3 regions of the Streptomyces sp. NPDC008163 genome follow, and region 3 is predicted to be linked to each of the others. Evidence: riboswitches for the same ligand, from Rfam matches in the RefSeq annotation. Region 3 holds a riboswitch; each other region holds the start of a gene.

Region 1 (2,256 bases), on a different contig from region 3:
GTCGTGCAGGGTGATGTGGCGGGCCCGGTCGGACACGAGGAAGGCGACCGCCTCGGCGATGTCGGCCGGTTCGGCGATGCGGCCGAGCGGGATGCCCGTGCGGTAGCTCGCCGGGTCCCCGGCTATGACGCGCCGCGCGGCGGGCCCGTCGTCGCCCGCCTCGCCGGCCGGCCACATCCCGCGCTGCATGTCGGTGAGTGTGGAGCCGGGCGAGACCGTGTTGCAGCGGACGCCCCGGGGGGCCAGCTCCAGACCGAGGCACTTGGTGAACATGACGGAGGCGGCCTTCGACGCGGCGTACGCCGCCATGGTCGTACGGGGAATGCCGGCGGCGTTGGAAGCGACGGTGACGATGCTGCCCGCGCCCCGGTCCGCCATCCGGCCGGCCACGGACCGCGAGACGTGGAAGACCCCGTCGGTGTTGACGGCGAACGTCGCCCGCCAGTCCTCGTCGGTGAGCTCGGTGACCGGTGAACAGCGCAGTATCCCGGCCACGTTGACCGCGATGTCGAGGGCGCCGAGCGTGTCCTCCGCCTCCGCGACCAGGGCCTCGACGGCCGCCGCGTCGGTGACGTCCAGCGCCCGGGCCACGACGCGCCCGTCGTACTCCCGGGCGAGGGCGTCGACGCCCTCCGGGGCCGCGTCGGTCGCCAGGACCCGGCAGCCGCGTGCGACGAGGGCCCGCACGACCGCCTCCCCTATGCCGCGTGCGGCTCCCGTCACGAGGGCCAGCCGCCCGGTGAGTTCGCGGTCGGCGGGCGTGACCGAAGGGCGGGAAGAAGGGGCGGAGCGCGGCGCCATGGTCGTGGGGTCTCCCTGGGGCGGTGAACGAGGGGCAGCAATACTTAGGTAAGCCTAACCATAGAGTGATCACGTGAGCGAGGGGGCCGGTACCCGCGATCCAGGCCGCCCTCGGATCACTCTGTGCCCCTTTTGTGGTCGTATCAGCGCAATGTCAATTACAGGCGATCGGGACGGTTCTGATGGTGTCGTATGCTCCCAAAACGGACTAATGATGCCATTCTGCACTCAGTGGGCAGCGTCACGTCGGCCGTTTCTGACGCGCAATCCGATCTCGCGGTTCCCAGTCGTGCCAAGAAATTTGACTTCCCCCGGCGCGGGCGATCATGAGCATTTCCTTTGATTGATCTTGCAAAACAATTGTGATCAGCAATTCCGGGCTTGTTCCGGCCGTCGTTTCTCGCTTACGGTCCCGTCATCAATCCGGATGGAACGCCGAATCCTGCCGCCGTCCGGGAACCCGACCACTCACGTACGGCAGGAGCGGGGGACCCAGGTTTGCCGCCGGTCCGGAATCCGGGGCGGCTAGGGGTGAAGTCGCCATGCGCGACCGGACATCTCCAGTCCGAACCCGACAGCTCACCTCGCAGGCGACGGAGAGGAAATACGCCATGCCCATCACGGGTAAGCACCGTCGTGCCAAGTCCGCGTCCCTGACCCGCGGTTTCATCGCCGTCAGCGCGGGCGGAGCCGTTCTCGCGCTCCCCCTGATCTCGGCCGGATCGGCCTCCGCCGCACCCGCCAAGACCGTCGTCGCCGAAAAGGCTGCGGCCCCGACTTCCGTCGCCGGCAAGGAAATTGCCGTGCGCAAGGCGGCGCCCACCACCTATTCCGTGGTGTCCGGCGATTCGCTTTACAAGATCGCCCAGGGGCATTCCCTCAGCGGCGGCTGGGAGCGGCTGTACAAGGACAACCGCGGTGCGGTCGGCAGCAATCCCGACCTCATTCACCCGGGCCTGAAGCTCACCATCGGCGCCAAGCCCGAGGCCGCCGCCCCGAAGCCTGCGAAGAAGAGCGCGTTCAAGGCGGAGACCGCCGAGAAGAACGGCGACACCGCCCCCCGGACCGAGAGCGCCGACCGCGCCGACCGCTCCGAGCGCACCGCCGTCCCGGTCGCCGCCGAGAAGCCCGCCGAGACCCAGGCGTCCGTCACGTACACCGACGACCTCGACGGCTGGATCAAGGAATCCCTGGCGATCATGGGGCAGCAGGGCATCCCCGGCAGCTACGACGGCATCTACCGCAACATCATGCGCGAGTCCTCGGGCAACCCGATGGCGATCAACAACTGGGACATCAACGCCGTCAACGGCACCCCCTCCAAGGGGCTGCTCCAGGTGATCCAGCCCACCTTCGACGCCTACCACGTGCCCGGTACGTCGACGGACATCTACGACCCGGTCGCCAACATCACGGCCGCGTGCAACTACGCCGCCGCCACGTACGGCTCGATGG
Region 2 (2,256 bases), on a different contig from region 3:
GTCGAAGTCCAGCGCGTTGGCCTCGCGCAGCCGGGCCTGGTACATCGCGTACGCCTGGGCGAGCGTCTTCTCGAACCCGTCGGCGGCCTGGCCCGCGAAGGTCTCCTCGTCGATGAGCTCGTTCTTGAGGTTGGAGACCTTGGCGGTGAAGGACTTCGGCGGGTAGCGCTTCGGGTCCAGCTCCAGGTCGCGGCAGACCAGGGCCATGAGCCGCTTGGAGTCGGCGGCGTCGTAGATCGAGAACGAGGACGTGAAGCCGAGCCGCTTGGACTCGCGGCGCAGGATACGGACGCAGGCGCTGTGGAAGGTCATGACCCACATCGCGTTGGCCCGGGGCCCGACCAGCTGCTCGACGCGCTCCTTCATCTCGCCGGCGGCCTTGTTGGTGAAGGTGATCGCCAGGATCTGGCCGGGGTGGACGCCCCGCTCGGCCAGCAGGTGGGCGATGCGGTGGGTGAGCACCCGGGTCTTGCCGGAGCCCGCCCCGGCCACGATGAGCAGGGGCGACCCGGCGTGCACGACGGCGGCGCGCTGCTCGGTGTTCAGCCCGTCGAGCAGCGCCTCGGGGTCGATGACGGGGCGGTGCGCGCCGTCGCGGTAGTACGCGTCACGGGGCGGCGGGGGCCCCTCGAACACGCCCGCGAACAGGTCCTCCGGCACCGCTTCGGGTGCGGGGTCCTCGGGGGGCGGCGGGGGCGCGTCCTCCTCCTGCTGGAGGCCGGCCAGGAAACTGTCGTCAAAGAGGCTGCTCATCGCTGTCCGAGTCTAAGGCGCCCGACTGACACCCGGCCCCGGTCCGGAAAGGTCACGGAAATGTATCGGGCATATCGCACACCAACCTTCACAGCGGCCCCATGAGTTGGCTAGCGTGCACGTTCGGACGGCCCGTACCCCCAGAGGCGACCTACGCCGAGCGTGCCGCCACGCCGAATCCGGGCCCGCCCGGAACCGGGGACCCACACGCAGTACCGGGGTGAATCGGTCCTTCCCCACCGGACCGTAGGGCAGCCTTCCGTTCCGCCCGAACCCGACAGCTAACCCGGTAGGCGGTCCACGGAAGGAGATGCCGGCCTTGGCGTCGCATCGCAAACCGCGCACCCGGATGCGCTCCACCGTCCCGGCCGTCGGGCTGACCTCGGCCGCGCTGGCCTCGGTGACCCTGCTGTCCTCCCAGAGCGCGATGGCCGCGCCCGCGCCGAAGCCGAGCATCGAGGAAGTACAGAAGAAGGTCGACGACCTGTACCGGCAGGCCGGCAACGCGACCCAGAAGTACAACCAGGCCAAGGAGGCCACGGACCGGCAGAAGTCCAGGGTCGACTCGCTCCTGGACGACGTGGCCGAGCGCACCGAGAAGGTGAACGACGCCCGCAGGACGCTGGGCAACTACGCCGCCGCCCAGTACCGCAACGGCGGCCTCGCGCCGACCGCGACCTTCTTCCTGGCCGACGACCCGCAGTCGTTCTTCGACCAGACGCACCTCATGGACCGGATGGCCGAGCGCCAGCAGCAGGCGGTCACGGAGTTCCGTACGCAGCAGGCCAAGGCGTCCGAGCAGCGGGCCGAGGCCGTGGAGAGCCTGGAGACGCTGACCGAGTCGCAGGCCTCGCTGCGCACCAGCAAGCAGAACGTCCAGACGAAGCTGACAGAGGCCCGGACGCTGCTGTCGAAGCTGACCGCCGAGGAGAAGGCGCGGCTGGCGGAGCTGGAGCGCAAGAAGGAGGCGGAGGCGAAGCGGAAGGCCGCGGAGCTGGCGAAGAAGCAGGCCGCCGCCCGTAAGGAGGCCGAGCGGAAGGCCAAGGAGGCGGGGAGCAGCGGTACGGAGACGGGCTCGGGCTCCGGTTCGGACACCGGCTCCGGGAGCAGCGCCTCCACCAAGGCGGAGAAGGTCCTCGCGTTCGCCCGCGCCCAGATCGGCAAGCCGTACGTCTGGGGGGCGACGGGCCCCGCCTCGTACGACTGCTCGGGGCTGACGCAGGCGGCCTGGAAGGCGGCGGGCGTCGACCTCCCGCGTACCACCTGGGACCAGGTGAACGTCGGGACCCGGATCGCGACGGCCGATCTGCAACCCGGTGACCTGGTCTTCTTCTACGACGACATCAGCCACGTGGGGATCTACAAGGGCGACGGGATGATGATCCACGCGCCGAAGCCCGGGGCGAACGTGCGCGAGGAGTCGATCTACTACATGCCGATCTACGGGAGTGTGCGCCCGGCCTGACCGGGGAGGGGGGCCGGTCCGAGCGGGCCGGCCCCCTC
Region 3 (2,256 bases):
TCGGCGTGCTTGATGACGACCTGGTTGCCGTAGGCGCCGCCCCAGCCGGCGGTTACGACGGTGCCGGAGGTGATGGCCTTCACGCTGGTGCCGGTGGAGACGGGGAAGTCGATGCCGGTGTGGCTGCCGCTGGACCAGCTGGCGCCGGAGGCGCGGTAGGCGGTGGTGTGGTTGCCGGGGACCGGGTGGACATAGCCGGAGGCGTTGTCCTGGGAGGCCGGGGCCTCGGTCTTGGCCTCGGTCCGCGCCTCGGTCTTGGTGTCGACCTTCGTCTCGGCCTTGGGCGCGGTCTTCGCCTCGGTCTTCTCCGCCGTCTTGGCGGGGGCCTTGGACGGGGTGGTGGCGGCGGGGGCCGCCTTGGCGCCGAGGGTCAGCTTCATGCCCGGGAAGATCAGGCTCGGGTTCTCGCCGACGACCTCGCGGTTGTCCTGGTACAGCTTGTGCCAGCCGCCCTTGAGGTGGTGCTGGGCGGCGATCTTCGACAGGTAGTCGCCGGAGACGACGGAGTACGTGGTGGTGCCGGCGCTCTTCGCGGGCGTGGCCGGGGCGGTGTGCGCGGCGGCCGACTTCGACGTGGCCGGGGCGGACTGCTCCGCGGCGTGGGCACCGGTGGCGCCGAGCAGCGGAAGCGCGATGACGGCTCCGCCGGCGCTCGCGGCGACGACGCCGCGGGCGATGGTGCTGGACTTGGGACGGCGGTGCTTACCCGAATTGGGCATGAAGAATTTCCTCTCCGGCGCCTGCGAGGTGAGCTGTCGGGTTCGGGCTGGAGATGCCCGGCCGCGCCTGGCGCGACTTCACCCCGAGCCGTCCGGTCGTCCCGGTCGGCGGCTTACCTGGTTCCCCCGCTCCTGCCACACGGTGAGTGGATGCGAATTCCGGACGGCGGCAGGATTGGGCGTTCCATCCGGATGGCATGGAACGTAAGCGAGCCGGGACGGCGGAAACAAGCCGCGCGTTCGGCACCGGATTCCGCTCCGGAATTGCGGTGCGGAATTCCGGTCACACTCCGTGGATTACGGATCTTGGCTTTCCGCGCGGTGCGGGGACTACCCAGCCGGGGCGTCACCACACACCGTCACGGATATGATCCCGCTCACGAGCGAGTGATCATCTCCCCTACAACCGGGGCAGGTTGGTCATATCCCATCAATACGGACATGTCATGGCCCTCGTCCGCCTCGGCTCGGAGCGGACGGCCGAGATGATTGCCCCGGGAACCGATGTCGTAGGGTCGCGGTCGTGGGCCCGTCGGCGACACGCGCCGGGGCAGAGCCGAGCCTCCAGGAGTGACCGTGACGCAGCAGCTGCCGCAGACCCCGCCGGCGGAGCCCGTACTCACCGGCGTCCGCAACTTCCGCGACGTGGGCGGCCTGCCCACCACCGACGGCCGCCGGGTCCGGCACGGCCGGCTCTACCGCAGCGGACACCTGGCGCACGCCACGGCCGAGGACGCGGCCTTCCTCGGCGGGCTCGGCCTGCACACGGTCTTCGACTTCCGCAACGCGGCGGACCACAAGCTGGACGGCCTGGACATCGAGCTGCCCGGCGTCCGGAACGTGAGCATCCCGCTCAGCGACCCGGCGGACGGCGCGGAGTTCTGGCGGATGGTGCGCGACGGGAACATCGCGGAGCTCCGCTCGATCCTGGCCGACGGAAAGGGGACCCGCCGCATGGTCGCCTCGTACCGCTCGATCATCCTGGAACGCACCGGCGAGCACAGCCGGGTGCTGCACGCCCTGGCCGAGGACAGTGTGCCCGCCCTGATGCACTGCGCGGCCGGCAAGGACCGGGCCGGGCTCTCCATCGCGGTGACGCTGCTGGCGGTGGGCGTCGGACGGGAGACCATCGAGGCCGACTACCTCAAGTCGAACGACGCGCACCGCCGCTACCGCATCCGGCGCAGCGACACCTCGGCCACCGGGATGTCCCCGGAGGTACTGGAGCTGCTCAACCCGCTCTTCGGTGCCCAGCCCGACTACCTCGCCGCGGCCTTCGCCGCCATCGACGAGACCTGGGGCGGCACCGACCGCTATCTCGCCGACGGGCTGAAGCTCACGCCCGCCACCCGGGAGCGGCTGCGCGAGACGCTCCTCGACGAGGCCTGAGGCGGGGGCCGGGCCGGCTTCCGCTACTGGTTGTGCATGCCGACGGCGAAGAGCAGGTACAGGAACGCGGCGATGACGTGCCCGGCCACGAGATAGGCGAAGAGGCGGATGACGAGTCCGCGCGGCATCTTCTTCTCCTGGCTGTCGG

What was found. A riboswitch is a leader RNA that binds a small molecule or an ion and turns the genes downstream of it on or off. The one in region 3 is predicted to bind cyclic di-AMP.
Region 1: another riboswitch for cyclic di-AMP. It lies ahead of ACFZAT_RS23080 (transglycosylase SLT domain-containing protein); the one in region 3 lies ahead of ACFZAT_RS08940 (peptidoglycan DD-metalloendopeptidase family protein).
Region 2: another riboswitch for cyclic di-AMP. It lies ahead of ACFZAT_RS01835 (NlpC/P60 family protein); the one in region 3 lies ahead of ACFZAT_RS08940 (peptidoglycan DD-metalloendopeptidase family protein).

Annotation. Positions count from the first base shown of each region.
Region 1 is NZ_JBIBHG010000010.1:252,236-254,491, forward strand. Features, by position in the region: gene ACFZAT_RS23075 (2,3-dihydro-2,3-dihydroxybenzoate dehydrogenase) at 1-801, opposite strand, end outside; cyclic di-AMP (ydaO/yuaA leader) riboswitch at 1,225-1,409, shown strand; gene ACFZAT_RS23080 (transglycosylase SLT domain-containing protein) at 1,413-2,256, shown strand, end outside.
Region 2 is NZ_JBIBHG010000001.1:364,017-366,272, reverse strand. Features, by position in the region: gene pcrA (DNA helicase PcrA) at 1-753, opposite strand, end outside; cyclic di-AMP (ydaO/yuaA leader) riboswitch at 915-1,065, shown strand; gene ACFZAT_RS01835 (NlpC/P60 family protein) at 1,064-2,218, shown strand.
Region 3 is NZ_JBIBHG010000003.1:208,465-210,720, forward strand. Features, by position in the region: gene ACFZAT_RS08940 (peptidoglycan DD-metalloendopeptidase family protein) at 1-719, opposite strand, end outside; cyclic di-AMP (ydaO/yuaA leader) riboswitch at 723-878, opposite strand; gene ACFZAT_RS08945 (tyrosine-protein phosphatase) at 1,296-2,108, shown strand; gene ACFZAT_RS08950 (DUF6126 family protein) at 2,132-2,256, opposite strand, start outside.